DNA from 3 places in the Micromonospora sp. WMMD967 genome. Region 3 is predicted to be linked to each of the others. Evidence: riboswitches for the same ligand, from Rfam matches in the RefSeq annotation. Region 3 holds a riboswitch; each other region holds the start of a gene.

Region 1 (7,986 bases), 580 kb from region 3:
CCGCTCCGGACCACTCGGTCGGCTGGGCCTGCTGGACAAGCGCGCCATGCGGCAGGGCGCGGCAGCGGCCCTGGACGAACTCGGTGTGCGGATCCCCCGGGTCACCACCCCGATCGCCATGTTGTCCGGTGGGCAACGGCAGTGCGTCGCGGTGGCCCGTGCCATCATCTGGGCCACCAACGTGGTCATCCTCGACGAACCCACCGCGGCGCTCGGCGTGGTCCAGACCGGGCGGGTTCTCGACGTCGTCCGGCGCGCCCGCGACGCCGGCATGTCGGTGGTGCTGGTCAGCCACAACATGCCGCAGGTGCTCGACATCGCCGACCGGGTCGAGGTGCTGCGCCTCGGCCGCCGCGCGGCCCAACTCCGGACCGACGAGGTCACCACCGACGACCTGGTGGCGGCGATGACCGGGAGCACCAGCACGGACCGGGACGAGCGGTGACGACGAACGTCCCGGCCGACGGCAGCTGGCGCAGCCGGTGACCGGCCCCCTGGGTCGGCGGACCGCGGTGGACACCGCCCGCCCACAGGTGCGGTTCAGCCCACTGGGATTCGGTGCCTCGCAGGGCGGCAATCTCTTCCGGAGTACGTCGGACGAGGCGTTCGCCGCCGCGGTGGACGCCGCGTGGGCCGGGGGTGTCCGATACTTCGACACCGCGCCGCACTATGGGCTCGGCCTGTCCGAACGGCGTCTGGGTGCCGCCCTCCGCTCCCGACCCCGTGCCGAGTACGTGGTGTCCACCAAGGTCGGTCGGCTGCTCGTGCCGTCGCCGGAGACCGCGCACCTGCGTGACCCGGAGGGGTTCGACGTGCCCGCCGACCACCGGCGGGTCTGGGACTTCAGCCGGGACGGCGTACACCGGTCGGTGGAGGCGAGCCTTCGACGCACCGGCCTGGACCGGATCGACGTGGTATACCTGCACGACCCGGACGACCACTGGGAGCAGGCCGCGTACGAGGCGGTGCCGGCGTTGGTGGAGCTGCGCGAGCAGGGCGTGATCGGCGCGATCGGCGCGGGGATGAACCAGTCCGCGATGCTGGCCCGTTTCGTCACGGAGACCGACGTCGATGTGGTGATGTGCGCCGGCCGGTACACGCTGCTGGAGCAGGGCGCGTTGACCGACCTGTTACCCGCCGCGCAGGCCCGCCGCGTCGGTGTGGTGATCGCCGGGGTCTACAACTCCGGGCTGCTGGCCCGGGACCTGCCGCCCAGCGACGCCGCCTACAACTACCAGCGGGCGCCGGTGGAGGTGGTCGGTCAGGCCCGGCGGATTGCGCGGGTCTGCCAGACGTACGGCGTCACGTTGCCCCAGGCGGCGTTGGCGTTCGTCCGTCGGCACCCGGCCGTGGTCTCGACAGTGGTCGGCGTGCGTGACGCGGTCCAGGTGACCGAGACCCTGCGCCGGTTCGACACCGACGTCCCGGACCAGCTCTGGGCGGCGCTGTACGAGGCGGGGCTGCTCGACGTGCAGCCGTAGTGTCAGCGGTCAGGGGCCCGTCATCTCGGTGGTGGTCGGGTCACCGTCGTCGGGCAACCCGTGCAACGACTCCTCCACACCGATCAGGTGGTTGGCCATCCGGGTGCGGGCCCGCTCCGGGTCACGCGCCACGAGGGCCTTGAGGATCGCCACGTGTTCGTCATGGGTACGCCGGTCCGCGCCCTCCTCGTGCAGGCTCCGCCAGAGCCGCCCGCGGATGGTGCGACCGGCGAACGCCTCGATGAGCCCGACGAGCACCGGGTTCTCGGCGTGCACGGCGATGATCCGGTGGAAGGCGATGTCGATCTCGAGGATGCGTTCGTGGTCCTGCGGTGACTGGCCGACCATTCGGGCGGCCTCGTCGAGCAGCTCCCCGGCCTGGGCGAGGGCCTCGTCGGTGATCCTGGTGGCGGCCAACCGGGCTGCCTCGCACTCCAGCAGCCGCCGGACGGTGTGGATGTGCCGAGGGTCGTCCTGACCCTGGAAGTCCACCACGAAGCCCATCGGGGCCAGCAGTTGCGGCGCGTCGAGGTTGGTGACGTAGGTGCCGTCGCCCTGACGGATGTTGACGATGCCGAGGATCGACAGGGCCGACATTCCCTCGCGCAGTGAGCCGCGCGAGACGCCGAGGGACTCGGCGAGGTCCTTCTCGATCGGCAGGCGGTCCCCGGGCTTGAACCTCCCGTCCAGGATCATCTGCTTGATGCCGTTCACCACTTCGTCGGTGCGTGACATGGTCCCCCTAGCGGCCAGCGGATGTGGCCGTCCCACCCGCGATCACGTACGGCTCCGGAGATGACACGGTAGTCGGGTCGGCCGCGGCCCAGTAGTGGCCGTCGGGAAAGCGGTAGAGCGCGATCGACTCGGGGCGCATCCGCGTGGAGTAGCCGGGCTGGTCGGGCAGGACGTAACCGCTGCCCGAGCCGGTGTCGCGGATGACGCACGGGTCGGTGAAGTGCTCGTGCAGGTGGTCGACGAACTCGGTGACCCGGTTGGTGAGGTCTCCCGAGACCGCGACGTAGTCGAGAACCGACACGTGCTGGACCATCTCGCACAGCCCGACGCCGCCGGCGTGCGGGCAGACCGGTACGTCGAACTTCGCGGCGAGGAGCAGCACGGCGACGATCTCGTTGATGCTGGCCAGCCGACCGGTGTCCAACTGGCAGAAGTCGATGGCCCCGGCCTGGAACAGCTGCTTGAACATCACCCGGTTGTGGCAGTGCTCGCCGGTGGCGACGCCGATCGGGGCGACGGCCCGGCGGACGGCCGCGTGACCCAGGATGTCGTCGGGGCTGGTCGGCTCCTCGATCCACAGCGGTGTGAACCGGGCGAGGGCGGTGACCCACTCGATGGCCTGGCCGACGTCCCACACCTGGTTGGCGTCGATCATCAGGTTGCGGTCCGGGCCCAGGATCTCCCGGGCGATGGCGCACCGACGGATGTCGTCGTCGAGGTTGGCGCCCACCTTGAGCTTGACGTAGCCGTAGCCGCTGTCGACGGCTTCCTGGCACAGCCGGCGCAGCTTGTCGTCGCCGTAGCCGAGCCAGCCGGCCGAGGTGGTGTAGGCGGGGTAGCCGGTCCGGTGGAGCTCGGCGAGGCGGTCGGCCTTCGTGCTCTCCTTGGCTCGCAGGATGGCCAGTGCCTCGTCGCGGGTCAGCGCGTCGGACAGGTAGCGCAGGTCCGCGATGTCGACGAGTTGGTCGGGGGTCATGTCGACCAGGAGCCGCCACAGCGGCTTGTCGGCGAGCCGGGCCACCAGGTCCCACGAGGCGTTCAGCACGGCCGCGAGCGACAGGTGGACGACGCCCTTCTCGGGCCCGAGCCACCGCAGCTGCGAGTCGGACGTGAGGAGGCGGTAGACCGCCCCCATGTCGGCCGCCATCGTCGCCACGTCCAGGCCCACGAGGAGCTGTGCCTGGTGGACCGCCGCGGCGGCGACGATGTCGTTGCCCCGACCGATGGTGAAGGTCAGGCCGTGGCCCGCGAGCGGCGCGCCCACGCTGTCGGTGCCGTCGGTGTGCAGGACGACGTAGGCCGCTGAGTAGTCGCCGTCCTTGTTCATGGCGTCTGACCCGTCAGCGGTCAGGGAGGTGGGGAAGCGGACGTCCTCGACGGTGACAGCGGTGATCTGCGGCATGCGCTCCTCGCCCGACTAGGCAAAAGATCAGATGATCATTCGGAGTATACGGAGGCTGGTTCAGGTGCGTCAACGACGTCGATCACCTGACCGATGCAGACATCCAATGTTTCTGATCGGGATCGGACGCCGGGCGAGAGGCGCTTCCCACCTGGTGTGTTCGGATGCCGAGCGACCGCCGTCATGGCGGCGGTACCCCGCCGTCGCGGCCCGCGATCGCGCATTTGCGCCACGGTCGAAACCCAATCCGCTGGTAGTGGGCGCGCGCTGTCCGAAGTGGGACCCCGGCCGGTGGAATGTGTCGAATGGTGGGCGGCGGCGCGCCGCTCGGAACGAGGGTCGGAGCCAACGGCCGACCGAGGGTTTTGAAGATTGGATGTTCACTCTGACCGTCGACATCGACGGTCGATTATGGGCAACGTTCCTTACATCTGGATCCTGCATACATCACATCTTTGTGGACCGTTGTTCGACCACCCGGCAGCCTTGTCGCGCCACTGACCGCCGCCTCCCGCCGGCCCCCGCCGCCCGGGGCCGGCGGCGGGGCGCGGTCGGGTGACGGTCGTCACCGCCTCCGCCGCCGACACGCCAGCACCGACATGTGGGGTGTGACAACCGCTGGGTCCCTATATATGGTGTCGAACGCAGCTGGTTCGACCGCTCACCCAGGGCGGTCGAGGCAAGAGGGAACCCGGTGGAAATCCGGGACTGTCCCGCAGCGGTGAGTGGGAACGACAGCCGTCATCAGCACTGGACCACACGGTCTGGGAAGCGACGGCCGGTAGGAGACCGGCGAGCCCGGTCGCGCCCACGAGTCCGAAGACCTGCCAGCGCGCCGCGTACCCGCACCCGGGTGTGCGGCGGTCCGAGGCCGCGTGGGACGGCTGACGCCATGTGACCCACGCCGCCGGCGTGGCGTCCGTCGGTGTCTGTCTCCGCGCGTTCGGACCTCCAGGTCTCGAACTCCGAGGAGCGAGTGGTGACAGTCACCGAGGTAGTCCCGGCCAGCGCCGACGCGGCACCGCGGCGGACACCGATGCAGGTCCGCAAGCGCGACGGCGGCACCGAACCCGTGGACGTGAACAAGATCGTCCGGGCGGTCGAACGGTGGGCCGACGACCTGACCGACGTCGACCCGATGCGCGTCGCCACCCGCACGATCAGCGGCCTGTACGACGGCGCGACGACAGCCGAGCTGGACCGGCTGTCCATTCAGACCGCGGCCGAGATGATCGGTGAGGAACCGCAGTACTCGCGCCTCGCCGCCCGCCTGCTCGCCGGCTACGTCGACAAGGAGGTGCGTCGGCAGGGCATCGCCTCGTTCAGCGCGGCGATCCGGACCGGCCACACCGAGGGCCTGATCGGAGAAGACACCGCCGCGTTCATCGCCACGCACGCCGCGGTGCTCGACGATGCCATCGACCCGGACGGCGACCGGCGGTTCGAGTACTTCGGGCTACGCACCGTCTACGACAGGTACCTGCTGCGCCACCCCACCAGCCGGGCGGTGCTGGAGACTCCGCAGTACTGGCTGCTGCGGGTGGCCTGTGGCCTGTCCCGTACGCCGGACGAGGCGGTCGGCTTCTACCGGTTGATGTCCAGCCTGGCGTACCTGCCCAGCTCACCGACGCTGTTCAACTCCGGCACCCGGCACACCCAGATGTCCTCCTGCTACCTGGTCGACTCACCGCTCGACGAGTTGGACTCGATCTACCAGCGCTACGCCCAGGTCGCCAACCTGTCCAAGTTCGCCGGCGGCATCGGCATCGCGTACTCCCGGGTCCGCTCCCGGGGCGCGTTGATCCGCGGCACCAACGGGCAGTCCAACGGGATCGTGCCGTGGCTGCGCACGTTGGACGCGAGCGTCGCGGCGGTCAACCAGGGTGGCCGGCGCAAGGGCGCGGCGTGCGTCTACCTGGAGCCGTGGCACCCGGACATCGAGGAGTTCCTGCAACTGCGGGACAACACCGGCGAGGACGCCCGCCGCACCCACAACCTGAACCTGGCCAACTGGGTCCCGGACGAGTTCATGCGCCGGGTCGAGGCCGACGAGATGTGGTCGCTGTTCGACCCGCACGAGGTGCCCGAGCTGCCCGACCTGTGGGGGGAGCGGTTCGACGCCGCGTACCGCGAGGCCGAGGCGCAGGGCCGCTACGTCCGGCAGGTCCCGGCGCGGGAGCTGTACGGGAAGATGATGCGCACCCTGGCCCAGACCGGCAACGGGTGGATGACCTTCAAGGACGCGTCGAACCGGCTGTGCAACCAGACCGCCGAACCGGGCAACGTGGTGCACCTGTCCAACCTCTGCACCGAGATCGTCGAGGTGTCCAGCGACGCCGAGACCGCCGTGTGCAACCTCGGCTCGGTGAACCTCGCCGCCCACCTCGTCGACGGTGACATCGACTGGGAGCGGCTGCGCGCCACGGTGCGTACCGCGGTGACCTTCCTCGACCGGGTCATCGACATCAACTACTACCCGACCACGCAGGCGGCGGCGAGCAACCCCCGCTGGCGGCCGGTCGGGCTCGGGCTGATGGGCCTGCAGGACGTCTTCTTCGCACTGCGGCTGCCGTTCGATTCGCCCGCCGCGCGGGAGCTGTCCACCCGGGTCAGCGAGGAGCTGTACCTGACCGCGCTGGAGACCTCCGCCGACCTGGCCCGCCAGTACGGCGCGCACCCGACGTACCCGCAGACCCGGGCCGCGCGGGGTCAGTTGCAGCCCGACCTGTGGGGTGTCGAGGGTACGCAGGCCACCCGGTGGGACGCCCTGCGGGAGCAGGTCGCGGCGCACGGGCTGCGCAACTCACTGCTGGTGGCCGTCGCCCCGACCGCCACCATCGCCTCGATCGCCGGGTGCTACGAGTGCATCGAGCCGCAGGTGTCGAACCTGTTCAAGCGCGAGACGTTGTCCGGGGAGTTCCTCCAGGTCAACACCGCTCTGGTCCGCGAGCTGAAGGCCCGGGGTCTGTGGACCGACCGGATCCGGTCGGCGATCAAGCGGGCCGAGGGGTCGGTGCAGGACATCGCGGAGCTGCCGGCCGGCGTCCGGGAGTTGTTCCGCACCGCGTGGGAGCTGCCGCAGCGGGCGCTGATCGACCTCGCCGCCGCCCGTGCCCCGTTCATCGACCAGTCCCAGTCACTGAATTTGTTCCTGGCCGCGCCGACCATCGGCAAGCTCTCCTCGATGTACCTGTACGCCTGGAAGGCCGGGCTGAAGACCACCTACTACCTGCGCTCGCGCCCCGCGACGCGGATCCAGCAGGCCACCGTCAGCGCCGTCGCACCCGTGGCCGCCGCGCCCGTCGCCCTTGCGCCCGTCGCCCTCGCGCCTGCTGCCCTCGACGCGGAGGCGCTGGCCTGCTCGCTGGAGAACCCCGAGTCGTGCGAGGCCTGCCAGTGACCGCCGCCCACCCCATCACCGCCGACACGAGGACCACGCACATGCTGCTCGACCCCGGGATGGACCTCACCCTCCGCCCGATGCGCTACCCGCACTTCTTCGACCGCTTCCGCGACGCCATCCGCAACACCTGGACGGTCGAGGAGGTCGACCTGCACGCCGACCTCGCCGACCTGGACAAGCTGTCGCCGGCCGAGCGGCACCTGGTCAGCCGCCTGGTGGCGTTCTTCGCCACCGGCGACACGATCGTCGCGAACAACCTGGTGCTCAACCTGTACCAGCACGTGAACAGCCCCGAGGGTCGCCTCTACCTGTCCCGGCAACTGTTCGAGGAGGCGGTGCACGTCCAGTTCTATCTCAACCTGCTCGACACGTACGTGCCCGACGAGACCGAGCGGTTCGAGGCCTTCGCCGCGATCGAGAACATCCCCTCGATCCGCCGCAAGGCGGAGTTCTGCTTCCGCTGGATCGACTCCCTGGGCGATCTTCGGGAGCTGCGCTCGCGCGAGGACCGGCGAGCGTTCCTGCTCAACCTGATCTGCTTCGCCGCCTGCATCGAGGGGCTGTTCTTCTACGGCGCGTTCGCGTACGTCTACTTCCTGCGCTCCCGTGGCCTGCTGCACGGCCTCGCCTCCGGCACCAACTGGGTGTTCCGCGACGAGAGCATGCACATGGCGTTCGCGTTCGACGTCGTGGACACGGTTCGCGCCGAGGAGCCGGACCTGTTCGACGACGACCTCGCCGAGCAGGTGCGGCAGATGCTCACCGAGGCCGTCGAGTGCGAGGTGCAGTTCGCCGAGGACCTGGTGGGCCAGGGCGTGCCCGGTCTGACCCTCGCCGACATGCGGGAGTATCTCCAGCACGTCGCCGACCGTCGACTCGCCCAGCTCGGCATCGCCCCGCACTACGGGTCGAGCAACCCGTTCGCCTTCATGGAGTTGCAGGACGTGCAGGAGTTGTCCAACTTC
Region 2 (7,986 bases), 1.3 Mb from region 3:
ACACCTCGGCGATCTGCCGCAGCGCGGCGTCCGGCAGGCGTACCCCGGACAGACGGCGGCGGGCGGCGGCCACCTGGGCGGCGATCTCCGCGTCCGCGTCGGCCCACCGGGCGGCGAACCCGGCCGGGTCGGCGTCGGCGGCGAGCCGACGGCGGACCACCTCCACCCGGACCGCCGGATCGCGGCTGGCACCCACCTCCACGGTCAGCCCGAACCGGTCGAGAAGCTGGGGGCGTAACTCCCCCTCCTCCGGGTTCATCGTGCCGACCAGCAGGAACCGGGCAGCGTGGCTGACCGAGACGCCCTCCCGCTCGACGTGACTGCGGCCCATCGCCGCCGCGTCCAGCAGCAGATCCACGAGGTGGTCGTGCAGCAGGTTCACCTCGTCGACGTAGAGCACCCCCCGGTGCGCGGCGGCGAGCAGACCCGGCTCGAAGGCGCGTACCCCCTCGCCGAGGGCCTTCTCCAGGTCCAGCGAGCCGACCACCCGGTCCTCGGCGGCACCTACCGGCAACTCGACGAGGCGGGCCGGGCGGATCTCGGCGGCCACGCCGGCCGGGTGCGGCCCGTCCGGGCAGGCCGGATCCGGCTCGGCCGGATCACAGCCGAACCGGCAGCCCGCGACCCGGCGGACCGGGGGCAGCAGTGCGGCGAGCGCGCGTACGGCGGTGGACTTGGCGGTGCCCTTCTCGCCCCGCACGAGGACCCCGCCGATCGCCGGGGACACCGCGTTGAGCAGCAGCGCCAACCGCATGTCCTCCATGCCGAGCACAGCGCTGAACGGATACGTACGCACTGGACCTTCCTTCGTTCGCGACTGCGGGGCTCGCAGAACCGGCTCACTCCTCGCGCTCACACCCGGTCCTCCAGGTCGCCCTCGCTGGCCAGGTACGTGTCGCGCAGCTGGTCCAGGGTGGCCGGTTCGGGTTTGGCCCACAGCCCCCGGTCGGCGGCCTCCAACAGCCGCTCGGTGATGCCGCGCAACGCCCACGGGTTGGACTGCTCCAGGAACTCCCGGGTGGTGTCGTCGAAGAGGTACGCGGCGGCCAGGTGCTCGTACATCCAGTCGTCGACGACACCGGCCGTGGCGTCGTAGCCGAACAGGTAGTCCACGGTGGCCGCCAGCTCGAAGGCACCCTTGTAGCCGTGCCGGCGCATCGCGGCGATCCACTTCGGGTTGACCACCCGGGCCCGGAACACCCGACGGGTCTCCTCGCCCAGGGTGCGGGTCCGCACGTCGTGCGGCATCGCCGAGTCACCCACGTACGCCTGCGGGGACGTGCCGGTCAGGTGACGGACCATCGCCACCATCCCGCCGTGGTACTGGAAGTAGTCGTCGGAGTCGACGATGTCGTGCTCGCGGGTGTCCTGGTTCTTCACCGCCACCGAGATCCGGGCGAAGGACCGTTCCATGTCGGACCGCGCCTCCCGCCCGTCCAGGCCCCGGCCGTAGGCGTAGCCGCCCCACACCGCGTACACCTCGGCGAGGTCGGCGTCGGTGCGCCACGTCCGGGCGTCGATCAGCGGCAGCAGCCCGGCGCCGTACGCCCCGGGCTTCGACCCGAAGATCCGCGCGGTGGCCCGCCGCTCGTCACCGTGCTCGGCGAGGTCGGCGGCGACGTGCGCCCGCAGGTAGTTGTCCTCGGCCGGCTCGTCCAGGGCGGCGACCCGCCGGACCGCGTCGTCGAGCAGCGCCACCACGTGCGGGAACGCGTCGCGGAAGAAGCCGGAGATCCGCACCGTGACGTCGACGCGGGGCCGGCCCAACTCGGCCGTGGGCACCACCTCGATGCCGGTGACCCGCCGCGACCTGTCGTCCCAGACCGGGCGGCAGCCCATCAGCGCGAGCACCTCGGCGATGTCGTCGCCCTGGGTCCGCATGGCGCTGGTGCCCCAGACTGTCAAACCCACCGAGCGGGGGTACGCGCCGGTGTCGGCGAGGTGCCGGGCCAGCAGGGAGTCGGCGAGGGCCACCCCGACGTCCCAGGCGTTGCGGCTGGGAATGGCCTTCGGGTCGACGGAGTAGAAGTTGCGGCCGGTGGGCAGCACGTTGACCAGGCCCCGGGTGGGTGAACCGGACGGGCCGGGCGGCACGAACCGGCCGTCGAGCGCGCCGAGGGTGTTGGTCAGCTCGTCGGTGGTGCGGTCCAGCCGGGGCACGAGTTCGGTGGCGGCGAAGCGCAGCACCGCGGCGACGTCCGGGATCGGCTGCCCGGTCACCTCCGCGACCACCGCGTCGACGGTGTCCGCGTCCCAGCCGAGCGTCTCCATGCCGATGACCAGCCGCCGGGCGAGGGCCTCGATCAGGTCGACCGCGTCGGCGGCGGTGCCGGCCGGCCCGTCCACCACGTCGGTCAACGCGTTGGGCAGCGCCAGTCGTTGCCCCGGGGACGCGAGCAGCTCCTGTTCGTCGAGGCCGTAGGCGACGGCGAGGGCCTGCCGCAGGCCGGGCAGAGCGTGGGCGCCACCCCAGATCTGTGGGGCGCGCAGCACCGCGAGGACCAGGTTGACCCGGGGCTCCCCGGTGGGCGCGTCGGCGAGGATGTGCAGACCGTCGCGGATCTGCACGTCCTTGACCTCGCACAGGTACCCGTCGAGGTGCAGCACGAAGTCGTCGAAGTCGTCCGCGTCGGGCATCGCCTCGGCGTGCAGGTCGTGGTGCAGTTCGGCCGCGCGCACCAGGTCCCAGATCTGTGCCCGGACGGTGGGCACCTTGGCCGGGTCGAGGGCCTGCACGGTGGCGTACTCGTCGAGCAGTTGTTCCAGTTTGGCCAGTTCGCCGTAGGTCTCAGCGCGGGCCATCGGCGGCACCAGGTGGTCGATGACGACGGCGTGCGCCCGCCGCTTGGCCTGGGTGCCCTCGCCGGGGTCGTTGACGATGAACGGGTAGACCAGCGGCAGGTCACCGAGGACCGTGTCGGGCGCGCAGTCGGCGGCCAGACCGAGGCCCTTGCCGGGCAACCACTCCAGGGTGCCGTGTTTGCCCAGGTGCACCACGGCGTCCGCGTCGAAGCCGCCGTCGGTGGCCGGCGTGGCCAACCAGCGGTACGCGGCCAGGTAGTGATGGCTGGGCGGCAGGTCCGGGTCGTGGTAGATGGCGATCGGGTTCTCCCCGAAGCCGCGCGGCGGCTGGATCAGCAGCACGACGTTGCCGAAGCGCAGACCGGCGAGCACGATGTCCCCGCCGTCGGTGTACAGCTCGCCGGGCGGCTCACCCCAGTGCTCCCGCATCCGCTCGCGCAGCTCGGCCGGGACCTGGTCGAACCACCGCCGGTACGTGTTCCCCGGTATCCGGGCCTCGGCGGCGGCCAACTGCTCCGGGGTGAGCCACTCCACGTCGTGCCCACCGGCGGCGATCAGCGCGTGGATCAACGCGTCCCCGTCGGCGGGCGGCGGTGCGTCGCCCAGGTCGTAGCCGTCCTCGGCCAGCGCGGCGAGCAACCGGACCGCCGAGACCGGGGTGTCCAGCCCGACGGCGTTGCCGACCCGGGAGTGCTTGGTGGGGTACGAGCTGAGCACCACGGCCACCCGCTTGTCCGGGTTGGGGAGGTACCGCAGTCGGGCATGGCGCACCGCGATCCCGGCGACCCGGGCGGCCCGCTCGGGATCGGCGGCGTAGACCGACAGCCCGTCGGAGTCGATCTGCTTGAACGAGAACGGCACGGTGATGATCCGGCCGTCGAACTCCGGGATGGCCACCTGCATCGCCGCGTCCAACGGGGACAGTCCGGCGTCGCTGTCGGCCCACTGCTTACGGGTGCTGGTCAGGCAGAGCGCCTGGATGATCGGCACGTCCAGGGCGGCCAGGGCGCCGACGTCCCAGGCGTCCTCGTCGCCACCGCCGGAGGCGTCCGCGGCGACCGCGCCGCCCGCCGCGAGGACGGTGACCAGCAGGGCGTCGCAGCGGGCGAAGAGCCCGAGCGGGCCGGACCCCGTGGTCAGCCCCCGCAACGAGCCGCAGAAGATCGGCAGCGGGTTGCCGCCGGCCTCGCGGACCGCCTCCGCGAGCACGTCGACGAAGCCGGTGTTACCGGCGAGGGCGTGCGCCCGGTAGAAGACGATCCCGACGGTGGGCTGCTCCGGATTCGTCGGGTACTCACGGTGCACGCCGTACGCCGGGGTGGGTGTGGGCGGGTCGAACCCCTCGCCGGTGAGCAGCACCGTGTCGGAGAGGAACCGGGCCAGCTGCCCGAGGTTGTCCGGCCCGCCCTCGACCAGGTACGCGAGCGCCTGGGTGACGACCCCGGACGGCACCGTGGAGATGGCCATCAGCTCCGCGTCGGGCAGCGCCTCACCGCCGAGCACGACAGTCGGCACGCCGGTGGCGAGCACCGCCGCGAGGCCGTCCGGCCAGGCCTGACGGCCGCCGAGCAGGCGTACGACGACGAGGTTGACGTCGTCGAGCAGGGCGGGTACCTCGTCGGCGGCGACCCGGGCGGGGTTGGCCAGCCGGTAGTCGGCGCCGCTGGCGCGGGCGGCGAGCAGGTCGGTGTCGGCGGTGGACAGCAGCAGGATGCGCACGGCGGGCTCCGGGGAGTGACGCCCCGGCCACCACGAGGGTGACCGCGACGATGCGGGTGGGTGCGGCGTCAGCCGGTACGACGGCGGGGCGAACGGCTCGCGGGCGCGAGCGGCGGGGCCGGTCGGCGGCGGGCGGCGCTCAGCTCAGCGGGGCGTGACCGGTCGCGGGGGCGGTGAATCGCCCACCGTGCGAGCCATGACGAAGTTCGTCGATGAATGAGACGCCGTGCGTCATCGGGTCCTCCTCGGGTGTCCACGCCCTGGGGTACGTCCCGACGGCCGAAGTATCCTGGCTTCCGGATCGACGCTCTCCCCCGGCCTTCCAACCGCAGACACACGGCCGTGGCGCACGAGGGGGGATCACTCCCCGGTGACAGTGGCGGGACCGCGTCGGAATCGCACCGACTTCCTTCACTGCCGTCAGGCCGCGAATGCTGCCACACCCTTGCGCTGCGGGTCAACGCCGCTCCGACCCGGCCCGACGGCCGCCATCCATCGAACTTCAGCGATTCGACGCGACGACGGATGCACGCTGTCGCAATGCCCCGGATAAATGCCCCGGGCCCTTTGCTCTGCATACCTATCCGCACCAGACACGGACCGTTACCGGTGCCTCCAGGTATGCAGAGCAAAGGATGGCTGGACCTACTCTGGCCTGCGCCGATCGTCCGTCGGGACGGTGCCGGGCGGCACCGTCCCCTACGATCGGCGCACGCCGCAGCAGCGTCCACGATCAATTCCGGAGGTCGATCACCATGGTCGCCCCACAGTTCCACCACCTGGCCGGCCGTGTCTGGATCTGTCCGGGCGATCCCGACCCGGAGGCCGTCCAGGCCGGCGTCGCCGTCGTGGTCGACGAGCGCGGCAGTGTGATGATCGACGCCGGGCAGAGCCCCACGCACGCCCGCGAGATCCAAGTCGCGCTCGCCGCCGCCGGGCTACCGCAGCCACGCTGGCTCGTCTACACCCACCACCACTGGGACCACGTCTGGGGAGCCTGCGCCTGGCCCGGTGTCGAGATCGTCGGGCACGAGACGGCCGTGCCGCTGCTGCAGGCCGAGGCCGGCCGGCCCTGGAGCCACCACTACCTGGACGAGCAGGTACGCGCCGACCCGCGCCTCGGCCCGAGCTTCCGGGCGCGGGCACGGGCGGTGAACTCCTGGGACGACTTCACGGTCCTCCCACCGACCCGGACCTTCACCGACGCCGACGAGTTGCCGGTCGGCGTGGGGCTACGGCACGTCGGAGGTGGTCACGCCCCGGATTCGACAGTCGTCCTGGTGCCCGACTCGGGTGTCATGGTGTTGGGCGACTGCTTCTACCCGCCGCCGGCCCACCTGCGCCGACCCGGGGACGGCCTCGACCTGGGCCTGGTCCGACGACTGCTCGCCGACGACTACCACTGGTACGTCTCCAGCCACGCCGAGCCGATGACCGCCGTACAGGCCCGCTCAGCCGTCGAGGACGCCTGAGCAGGCGAGTCTCACCGGGCGTGGCGTTCCGGGTGGGCGCGGTTCCACACCCGCATCCGTTCCGGGTAGCCGGTGCGGGCGGCCTCGTACAGCGGCACCGCGTGCTTGCGGGCGATGGTCCCCGCCGCCCGGGGCGTACCGGTGCGCCGTCGGATCCACTCACCGTCGTGGGCGATCACCACCACCGTGGTGTCCGTCGCCGTGGTCTCCGGCTCCAGGTAGAACTCCACGCCCCGCCGGCTGGCGACGAACGCCTCCAGCGCCGCGAGGTCCTCGCGGGTCGCCTCCCGGTCCAGCTTCGTCGGGGTCGTCTCGGCACCCCGTGCCCGGCGATTGAACCAGCTCATGACCAGCCCCTCTCCTCGACACCTCCCCCCAGTGCACCACCGAATCCTGGCAATACGCTGCACGCCGGGTGGGAGCAACCTGACCCGCGCCGGATGGAACCCGCGACGCGTGGGCGGTGTCATGAGTGTGATCCGAACGGAGGCCTCCCCTGGACGACGACACTCTCGTCACCCGCGCTCGGGCCGGTGACCTGGAGGCGTACGACCTCCTGGTCGCCCGGCACACCGCGTCCGCGTACCGGACGGCGGTGCTGCTCGGCGCCGGTTCGGACTCCGAGGACGTCACGCAGGAGGCGTTCGTGAAGGCGTACCGCAAGCTGTCCCGCTACCGGGGCGATTCGTCCTTCCGCTCGTGGTTGCTCGCGATCGTCGCCAACGAGACCCGCAACCTGCACCGGTCCCGGGGCCGGCGGGACGGGCTGGTCCTGCGGGCGGCGGCGGCCGACCCGACGTCGGAGATCGCCGAGGACGGGGCGGTCGGCGCGGTCCTCGCCGGGGAGCGCCGGGAGGCGCTGGTCGGGGCCCTGCGGCAACTGCCGGTACGGGACCGCGAGGTGATCGTCTGTCGGTACTTCCTCGATCTCACCGAGGAGGAGACGGTGGCGGCACTGGGCTGGCCCCGGGGGACAGTGAAGTCGCGCACCTCCCGTGCGTTGGCGAAACTCCGCGGTCTCCTCGAGCGGGAGGAGGTCCGGCATGGGTGACCTCGAACGGGAGTTGCGCGACCTGTCCGCCTGGTTGGAGACACCCGAGCCGCCCGACGTGACCGCCCGTGTCCGCGTACGACTCGACAGGCCCGTGCGCCGGTGGCGTCCGCTCGCCGCGGCGGCGCTGGTCGCCCTCCTGGTCGCGTTGGTGCCGCCGACGCGCGCCGCCGTCGCGGACGCCGTTGCCGGGCTGCTGCGGTTCGCCGGTGTCAGCATCGCCACCTCGTCCGCCCCGTCGCCGGCCGTCGGCATCCCGTCGCCGTTGCCCGCGCAGCGGACCGTCGCCCTGGACGAGGCGCAGCGGGCGGTGCGGTTCCCGATCCGGCTACCGGCGTCGTTGGGTCCGCCCGAGCAGGTGCTGGTCGCCGATCCCGACCCTTCGGGTGTCTGCCGGGTGGCGACGCTGCTCTACGACGGGGGCGCGCTGCGCATCGACGCGTTCGACGGTCGCCTCAACCTGGCCTTCCACAAGGAGGTCACCCCGCCGGGGGCGGAGTGGACGCAGGTCGACGGCGACTTCGCGGTCTGGGTCGACCGACCACACGTGTTGTCGTACGTGGACCGGGCGGGCGAGGTCCACGAGGAGACCGCCCGACTCGCCGCCTCGACGCTGATCTGGCGGGACGCCGACGTGAGCTACCGGCTCGAAGGGTCCCTCAGCAAGGCCGAGGCGATCGAGATCGCCCGCTCACTGCGTTAGGGGCGTCGTCGACCGTTTATCGCGGCACGGTCAGTGAGGCACGCCGGCCGGGAACTCCTCGACCCCCAGCACCCGCAGCAGCTCGAGCTTCTCCCGGGACTCGGCGTCGGCCGGCGTCAGCACCAGCAGCGGCCGTGCCGAAGGGTGCCGCGCGTGGTGACCGTTACCCGGCGGCGTTCATGTCGAGCCTCGGCGTCGGCAACTAGCGCCTCGTCACGCACGGGTGGTGCACCACCGGG
Region 3 (7,986 bases):
GACCTGCCGGTCCACGCCCGATACATGACCCTGCCCGAAGCCCGGCAGATCGGCGCGCTCGCCCTGTTCGGCGAGACCTACGACGACACCGTCCGCGTCGTTGACATCGGGGGTGATTGGTCCCGGGAACTCTGCGGCGGCACCCACGTCGACCGGTCGGCGCAAATCGGCGCGCTCGCCATCACCTCTGAGTCCTCCGTCGGCGCTGGGCAGCGCCGAATCGAGGCCGTCACCGGGATCGAGGCCTTCCGCTACCTGGCCCGCGAACGGGATCTGGTCACCAACCTCACCGACCAGCTTCGCGCCCCACGGGAAGAACTGCCCGACCGGATCGCCGCGCTGGTCGGTCGAGCGAAGGCCGCCGAGCGGCGGGCCGAGCAACTGCAACTGCTGCTCACCCGGGAACAGGCTCGAGCCCTGGCCGGCAGCGCCGAGGACGTCGCCGGGATCGCGTACGCGACCAGCACCGAATCCAGCGACGCGGACCCCCGTCAGCTCGCCGAGCTGATCCGGCGGGAGCTACCGCAGCAGCGTCCCGGCGTGGTGGTGGTCGCCGCCACGTCGAACGGCACGATGCGACTCGTCATCGCGGTCAACGACGCGGCGGTCGACCGCGGCACGTCGGCCGTACACCTCGTCAAGGCCGCTCTCGGCGGACGTGGCGGCGGCAATGCCAGCCTTGCCCAGGGCGGGCAGCCGGGCGGGCGCCCAGACCAGGTCGTGGACCTGGTGCGGGAACTGCTGCACTCGGCCAGCTGAAGGGTGTCCCGGGACGGCGTGTCCGCTCAGCACGAGTCGCATCGTCCATAGACCACCACCACGCCGCCCGGGAGCCCTGCCGGGTCGGCGCTGAAACCCACCGCGCCCGCTGCCTGCACCGCGGTGAGTACCGCTTCGGCTGGCAGGTGACACACCCGGCCGCAGAGCGTGCAGACCGCGTGGTGATGCGGGCGGTCGGCAAACCCGTAGGTCATCGCTCCGCTGACCGGCACCGTATGCAACTCACCCAGATCGGTCAGGTGGATCAGCACCCGGTGCACCGTCGTCAGATCGATTCGCACACCGTTGGCGCGGACCCGTTCGTGAACCTGCGCGGCGCTCAGGTGCGGATGGTCGGGCGGGGCGTCCACGAGCACGGTCAGCACCGCCTGTCGTGCGGCCGTACGACGCAGTCCGCGCTCGCGCAGTCGGCCCAGCGCCGCCCCCACCCGATCCGATGCTTCTGTGATCAATCACGTCCCCCGACGACAACCGGACTCTTGTTGCAAGATAATGGCAACAGCCACACTAAGGCAGCATTGAGAGGACGTACTCCATGGCCGTGTACAACCTGCCCGACCTGCCCTACGACTACGGCGCACTCGAGCCCGCCATGTCCGGCGAGATCCTGGAGCTGCACCACGACAAGCACCACGCCGCGTACGTCAAGGGCGCCAACGACGGGCTCGACCGCCTCGCCGAGGCCCGCGAAAAGGGCGACTACTCGACCCTGGTCGGGCTGGAGAAGACGTACGCGTTCAACCTGTCCGGGCACGTCCTGCACTCGATCTTCTGGAACAACCTGTCCCCGGACGGCGGTGACCGCCCCGACGGCGAGTTGGCGGCGGCGATCGACGAGCACTTCGGCTCCTTCGACGGCTTCGCGGGTCAGTTGTCCGCGGCGACCAAGGGCGTGCAGGGCTCGGGTTGGGGTGTCCTGGCCTGGGAGCCGCTGAGCCAGCGGCTGATCGTGGAGCAGGTCTACGACCACCACGGCAACGTCGGGCAGGGCTCCACCCCGATTCTGGTGTTCGACGCCTGGGAGCACGCCTACTACCTGCAGTACCGCAACGTCCGCCCGGACTACGTGGATCGGCTGTGGAACCTGGTCAACTGGACCGACGTCATCTCCCGTTTCGACGCCGCCCGCGCCGCGACCCCGAAGATCTGATTCGGCGTGTCCGGGTACACCCCTGAGGCGGCCGAGATCGTCCAACGCGCCGCCGGGGTCATCGCCGCCAAGCACCGCGGTGACCTCGCGGGCGCGGAGGAACTGATGTCGGCGTTCAGCTCCGAGCAGGCCCGCACCCTCGGCTTCTACCTGCTGGCAGATCTCGCTCTGGGCCTGGTCAAGGCGCAGAGCGGCCAGTCGATGGACGATCTGGTCCGGGAGTTGTCGTTGCTCCTGGCCGAGACCGCGCAGTCCCCACCGGCATGACCGTCCGCTGGGTTCCACCTGCGGGCGGAACCCAGCGGACAACCGCAGCGTCCACCGCCGACCTCGGGGAGGCCCGATGCGCCGGAAGACCGAACACCGTGTCCTGACGTTGGACGGGCAGCAGGTGGCGGTGCTGCCCGTGGCCGATTTCCAACGGCTCGAGGCTGCCCGTCGGCAGCTCGGTGCCAGCGAGGCCCAGGCGCACCAGCTTCGCCAGCAGCTGCGGGACAGCCGGCGTCGAATTGCCCGCCTGGAGGCCCTGCTCTCCGTGCCCGCACGACTTGAGGCACCGGAGCAGGCCTCACAGACGTGCGCTCGATGTTCCGGCCCGGTCGACGATCCGGTCGACGTAGCGGTCCGGCGAGCAACGGCGGGCGGATCAGCCGGCGGGTGGTCAGCGGCGGCGGCTCGGCCGCCGCTGACCACGCCACTACGCGGCGGTCAGACGCCGTAGCGCAGGTAAATGGTGTCGCCGACGGTCACTGTCGTGCCGCGGGTCGCGGTGACCAGGGTGCTGCCGTCGCGGGACACCTTCCAGGTGGACGAGCCGCTGTTGGCCAGACCGTTGATCGAGGTCACGGTGCCGGTGCCGCTGGACGGGCTGAGGGCGGTGACGCAGCCACTCGGGGTAGCCGCGCCGACGGCGGCGTCCAGCACGGCGCCGAGGGTGGTGGTGGCGGCGGTCGGCGTCAGCGTCACCGCGCACGGCTTGATGCTGCCGCTGCCGTTGTCGATGATCACGGCAAGGCGGGTGGCGGCGCCCGCGGTGAACCCGCTCGCCGCGACCCAGGTGGGCGCTCCAGCGGTGACCGGAGTCGGGGGAGCGGCGGTGTAGCCCGCGCCGGCCAGAGCACGCACCGCGTCGATCGAGGCGTACGCCGACGGGGTGGTGTTGGTGGGCAGGTACTTGAATCCGCCGCCGGTCAACTGCTGCGCCCGGAGGAAATCGATCGGGGTCTTGCCGGCGGTGGTGGTGAAGTCGGTGCCCTGGTTCGGGATGCCGCAGGCGTTGAGCCCGGAGACGGCCCAGGCGTTGGAGTCGGTGTTGACGCCGAACATCGAGGTGAACGCGCCCGAGGCGTTGACGAGCTTGCCCTTGAGGAAGTTCTTCGCCTGGACGATGTCGGTGTCGGTGTTGGGCACCCCGGCGGCGCAGAGGGCCGCCATGGCCGCGCCGGTCATGTCGATGTCGCTGGCCGCGGCGAGTTGGGTGGGGTTGCCCTCAGCCTGGGTGAACGTCCAGCCGCCGTCGTTGTGCTGGTTGTTGCGGATCCGGGCGACCGAGAGGTTGAGCAGCGCCTGCGGCACGCGGGCGGCGCCGGTCTGGGTCTTCGCGCCGGCCAGGGCGAGAGTGCCGAAGACGGTGCCGTTGAAGTTGGCCGGCGGGCCGTAGTAGCCGGCCGAGCCGGTCTGCCAGTAGGCGATGGTGTCGGCGATCAGGTTACGGGAGGGGGAGACCCGGGCGGGGTCGATACCAGCGGCGTAGGCGTTCAGGACCCCACGCTCGTAGTCGGTGACCACCGGCGTGCTGCTCGGCCAGGACGCGGCCGAGAGCTGGTTGCGGTACACGGTGCGGGCGTTCTTGGTTGTGTCCCCGGAGGGGTACACGTCGACGGCCGCGACGCCGGCGGGTGCGAACGCGCTGAACGCCCACTCGTTCGACAGCCCGCCGCTGGCGTAGCTGCCGTCGGCGGCCTGCAGGGTCCGCAGGTAGGTGACGCCGTTGGTCTTGGCGGTGGCGATCTGCGCCGCCGTCGAGGTCGCGGCGGCCGGTGCGGCACCGGTCGTGACCGCGACGATCGAGGCGATCAGCGCGGCGGCGGGAACTGTCGCGAGTCGTCTCCGGCGACTGCCGGGGGAAAGGCGCGAGGACATCGGGTCTCCTTGGGGTACGGGGCACGACTGCCTCGACCCGGAGCCCGAGTAGGGCCGACGGGAGCGGGGCGGGCCGGCCGCAGGACGCGTGGGACGGATACCGCAGGTGCTGCGTCACCACGTGGGTGGTCGGGCTCGGGACGGGGCGAACCGTCCTCACCGTTGCGCGTCAGCCCCGGATTCCCACCGGGTTCCCCCACGCGATGACGCGGTCACGGTATGGGAGTAGACCCCTACCGCGCGCTGTTAGGTACATGACACGCCTTCGCGTTGACGGGGTGGTCGCGGTTGTGGTCCGATGGCTGCGATCCAGCAGTCAGGGGAAGCCGGTCAAAGTCCGGCGCTGGCCCGCAGCCGTAGGTCCCGTCACCGGGACGAGTCGGATTACCTGGCTGGATAGTGCACCGCAGCGCCGTCGAGGTACACGGCGCGGAGCCAGGTTCCGGGACTTTGTTCTCGGGGTCCGCGTCCGCGCCTGCGCCGCTAGCCCCCGAGAGAGTCGCCATGTCCCCACTGGTCAGTCGAACGTCGCGTGTTCCCGCGGCGTGGTTGGCGGCCGTCGCCGCAGCGGTGCTCGGCGCGGTGGCGCTGGTGGTGCCGACCCGTGCCGCGCTCGCCGATCCGCTGGAGTCCTGCACCCCGACCCAGGGCGCGATCGTCGCTGTCGACTTCGGCGCGTGGGGCGGGCCGCTGCTGCGCGGCTGCGACGCCAGCCCCACCACCGGCCTGGACCTGCTGCACGAGGCGGGTTTCACCACCACCGGCACCGACCACGACGGCCCCGGTTTCATCTGCCGGATCGGGTCGCCCGACTTCGCGTCCGGTGCCGAACACCCGACGCCGGCCGAGGAGGCGTGCCAGTTGACCCCGCCCGCGTCGGCCTACTGGTCCTACTGGATCGCCCCAGCCGGGCAGGACCACTGGACCTACAGCCCTCTCGGCGCCATGGCCCAGCGCCCCGGCCCGGGTGAGGTCGAAGCGTGGGTCTTCGGTGGCACCGACATCGGCGGCACCACCGGAGCGCCGAGCTTCACCCCCGCGTCGGTACGCGCGAGCGGCCCCACTCCGACCGCCACTGCGACTCCGACGGCGACCCCAACTTCGACGCCAGCGCCGACGCGCCCGACCGAGGCCCAGGTCAAGGCGGTGGCGAGTTACCTGGTCGGGCAGCTCACCGACGGCGACCACGTCGACATCGGGTTCGTCGACTACTACCGGACCATCGCGGTCGCCACCGCCCTGGCCGGGACCGGGGGCCAGGACCAGACCCTCAGCAAGGTCGTCGACTACCTGCGGGCGCACGTCGATGCCGCTATCTTCCCGAACGGTGGCACCGCCGCACCCCACATCGCCAACGTCGCCAACCTCGCGCTCCTGCTCACCATCACCGGCGGCGATCCGCGCGCGTTCGGCGACCGGGATCTGATCGCCACGCTCACCGATCGGGTGTGCACCGCGGCCGACGTCGACGCCGGCTGCGCCGTCGCCGGTGACTTCGTCGGATCGAGCGATCCCCTGACTCACGCGACCGCCCTGCTCGCGCTCAAGCGGGCCGGTGTCACCCTGCCGGCCGCGACCGTCACCCGACTGACCGAGCAGCAGTGCGCAACGGGAGCCTTCGCCGGCCAATGGCTCAGCCCCGCTGACGTCTGCGATCCGGACCTCGCAGCCACGACGCTGGCCGTCCTGGCGTTGCACACGCTCGGCGGGCACGACGCGGCGCTGAGTTCGGCCAAGACGTTCCTGGCCGCTGCGCAGGAGCCCGACGGTGGTTACCAGCCGTGGACCGGAGCGGGCTACAGCGAGACCTACCCCACCGGGCACGCCGCGCAGGCCCTCGCCGTCCTCGGCCTTGCCGACCGGGCCGCCGCCGCCACCGGCCTGCTGGTCAGCCGGATCGTTCCCGGCGGTGGGCTCAGCCCCGACCCGAGCAACCCGGACGCTGACCTGCCCGCGACCGCCGCTGCGGCGCTCGCGCTGGCCGGCAAGAACCTCGCCACCCTGGGTGAGGTGCCGCCGCCGGCCGGGCCGCGGCCCGATCTGGTCAAGGGGGTGTCCTACCTCGTCGCGCCGACCAATCTAATCGACGGCCGGTACTACGAGTCGTTCCCCGGCTTCCCCGACTTCGGGTTGAGCATCGACGGTGCCTACGCCTTGGCCGCCACCGGCGGGGACGACGCCAAGCTGCGGGCGATCGTCGAGTTTCTCCGCGGCGGCGGCGCGGTCGGCGACAGCGGATTCACCGTCGACACGTGGCTCGGAATCGGCACCGACTACGCCGTCGGCGGCGCGATCGGCAAGGTGGCGTTGCTGGCCCAGGTCACCGGCTACGACCCACGGTCGTTCGGTGGACACGACCTGATCGCCGCGCTGGGTGACGTGACCTGCACCAAGGTTGACGCATCGACCGGCTGTGCCGGGGCCGGCAACTATCGGTACGCCACCTCGGTCTTCGGCCAGTCGCTGGGCATCATCGCGCAGCTCCGCGCGGGACAGGGCGAGGCCGCCGCCAAGCCGGTCGAGTTCCTCAGGGGACTGCAACGCGCCGACGGGTCGTTCCCCAGCCTCATCCCGGCGGCGGACATCGACCGGGACGTCGACAGCACCGCGATGGCCGCGATGGCCCTGGCCGCGCTAACTGACAACCCGGCGGCGGTCACCGCCGTCGACAAGGCGCTGGCCTGGATCGCCTCGACGCAGAAGGAGCACGGCGGGTTCCCCGGCGCGGCCGGCGACTCCACCAACTCCACCGCCCTCGCCATCCAGGGCCTCACCCTGCGTGGCAGCAGCTACGCCGCTCAGGTCGACAAGGCGCTGGCGTTCCTGGCGGCCCAGCAGAACGACGACGGCGGGTTCACCGTCGCGGCCGGTGGTCAGGCGGGATCGGACGTCCGCGCCTCCACCCAGGTCGTCGGTGGTGCCACCGGCATCTCGTTCGCCGCCCTGACCCGAGACGTACACGAACTGCCGGGTCCGGACCCGTCCGGCTCGCCCACGCCCACGCCCACGCCGAGCGGCAGCCAGTCGGCCTCGCCGCCGGCGACACCCGGTGCGACCCCGTCGGCGACGGGCCCCGGCGGGCACTCGTGGGGCAATCTGCCCCGCACCGGTGTGTCCATCGTGACCATCGCCCTGCTGGCGCTGGTGCTCGTCGTCGGCGGCGTCCTGCTGCTGGTCGCCGCCCGTCGCCGCGCGGTGTCCGACGCCGACGGTGGATCGTGACCGCCCGCCGGTGGCTCCGTTCGATCGCGGCCCTGACGATCATCGCCGCGCCGGTGGTGGCACCCACGCCGGCGCTGGCCGCGCCCCTGCCGATCGGGCAGTGCACCACGTCGTCCGGGGTGATCCTCGCCGTCGACTTCAGCAAGTGGGGCGGGCCGCTGCTGCGGTCCTGCGGCACCACCCCGACCACCGGTTACCAGCTACTCAACCAGGGTGGCTGGCGGACCACCGGAACCCAGCACGACGGCCCGGCGTTCATCTGCCGCATCGGCTACGCGGGTCACCAGGGCGGAACGCAGTACCCCACCCCGGCCGACGAGAAGTGCGCGCTCACCCCACCGGCCAGCGCGTACTGGTCGTACTGGCACGCCGACCCTGGGCAGAACAGCTGGGTCTACAGCCAGCTCGGCGCGATGAGCTACAAGCCTAAGCCCGGCAGCGTCGACCTGTGGATCTTCGGGGCGACCGACATCGGAGGCACCCAGGGGCGACCCACCCTCAGCCCGGACAGCGTCCGAGCCCGCAACAGCCAACCGGTGGGTGCTGCCACCACCGCTCCGGCTCCCGCCGCGCCCCCGCCCGTTGACGCGAATCCACCGGTCGCCGGAAACCCGCCGGGCGTGGGGAACCCACCGGCGGCGGGTGCTCCCGGAGTTGGTAACCCGCCACCCGGCCTGCCGCCGGTGGGCGCG

Evidence for each region. Region 3 has a riboswitch for cobalamin ahead of O7631_RS18010 (hypothetical protein). Riboswitches for the same ligand answer to the same signal wherever they lie in the genome.
Region 1: it holds a riboswitch for cobalamin, as region 3 does, so the genes downstream of both, O7631_RS20020 (ribonucleoside-diphosphate reductase subunit alpha) here and O7631_RS18010 (hypothetical protein) in region 3, are expected to answer to the same signal.
Region 2: it holds a riboswitch for cobalamin, as region 3 does, so the genes downstream of both, cobN (cobaltochelatase subunit CobN) here and O7631_RS18010 (hypothetical protein) in region 3, are expected to answer to the same signal.

Annotation. Positions count from the first base shown of each region.
Region 1 is NZ_JARUBK010000001.1:4,474,383-4,482,368, forward strand. It holds gene O7631_RS20000 (ATP-binding cassette domain-containing protein) at 1-445, shown strand, start outside; gene O7631_RS20005 (aldo/keto reductase) at 483-1,481, shown strand; gene O7631_RS20010 (FadR/GntR family transcriptional regulator) at 1,491-2,216, opposite strand; gene O7631_RS20015 (enolase C-terminal domain-like protein) at 2,224-3,618, opposite strand; cobalamin riboswitch at 4,251-4,465, shown strand; gene O7631_RS20020 (ribonucleoside-diphosphate reductase subunit alpha) at 4,655-7,018, shown strand; gene O7631_RS20025 (ribonucleotide-diphosphate reductase subunit beta) at 7,060-7,986, shown strand, end outside.
Region 2 is NZ_JARUBK010000001.1:5,183,516-5,191,501, forward strand. It holds gene O7631_RS23505 (VWA domain-containing protein) at 1-763, opposite strand, end outside; gene cobN (cobaltochelatase subunit CobN) at 853-4,521, opposite strand; cobalamin riboswitch at 4,804-4,933, opposite strand; gene O7631_RS23515 (MBL fold metallo-hydrolase) at 5,277-5,993, shown strand; gene O7631_RS23520 (hypothetical protein) at 6,005-6,340, opposite strand; gene O7631_RS23525 (RNA polymerase sigma factor) at 6,589-7,044, shown strand; gene O7631_RS23530 (hypothetical protein) at 7,037-7,747, shown strand.
Region 3 is NZ_JARUBK010000001.1:3,893,978-3,901,963, forward strand. It holds gene alaS (alanine--tRNA ligase) at 1-759, shown strand, start outside; gene O7631_RS17990 (transcriptional repressor) at 786-1,208, opposite strand; gene O7631_RS17995 (superoxide dismutase) at 1,316-1,930, shown strand; gene O7631_RS18000 (superoxide dismutase) at 1,937-2,197, shown strand; gene O7631_RS18005 (hypothetical protein) at 2,274-2,651, shown strand; gene O7631_RS18010 (hypothetical protein) at 2,639-4,072, opposite strand; cobalamin riboswitch at 4,175-4,299, opposite strand; cobalamin riboswitch at 4,352-4,483, shown strand; gene O7631_RS18015 (prenyltransferase/squalene oxidase repeat-containing protein) at 4,577-7,294, shown strand; gene O7631_RS18020 (hypothetical protein) at 7,291-7,986, shown strand, end outside.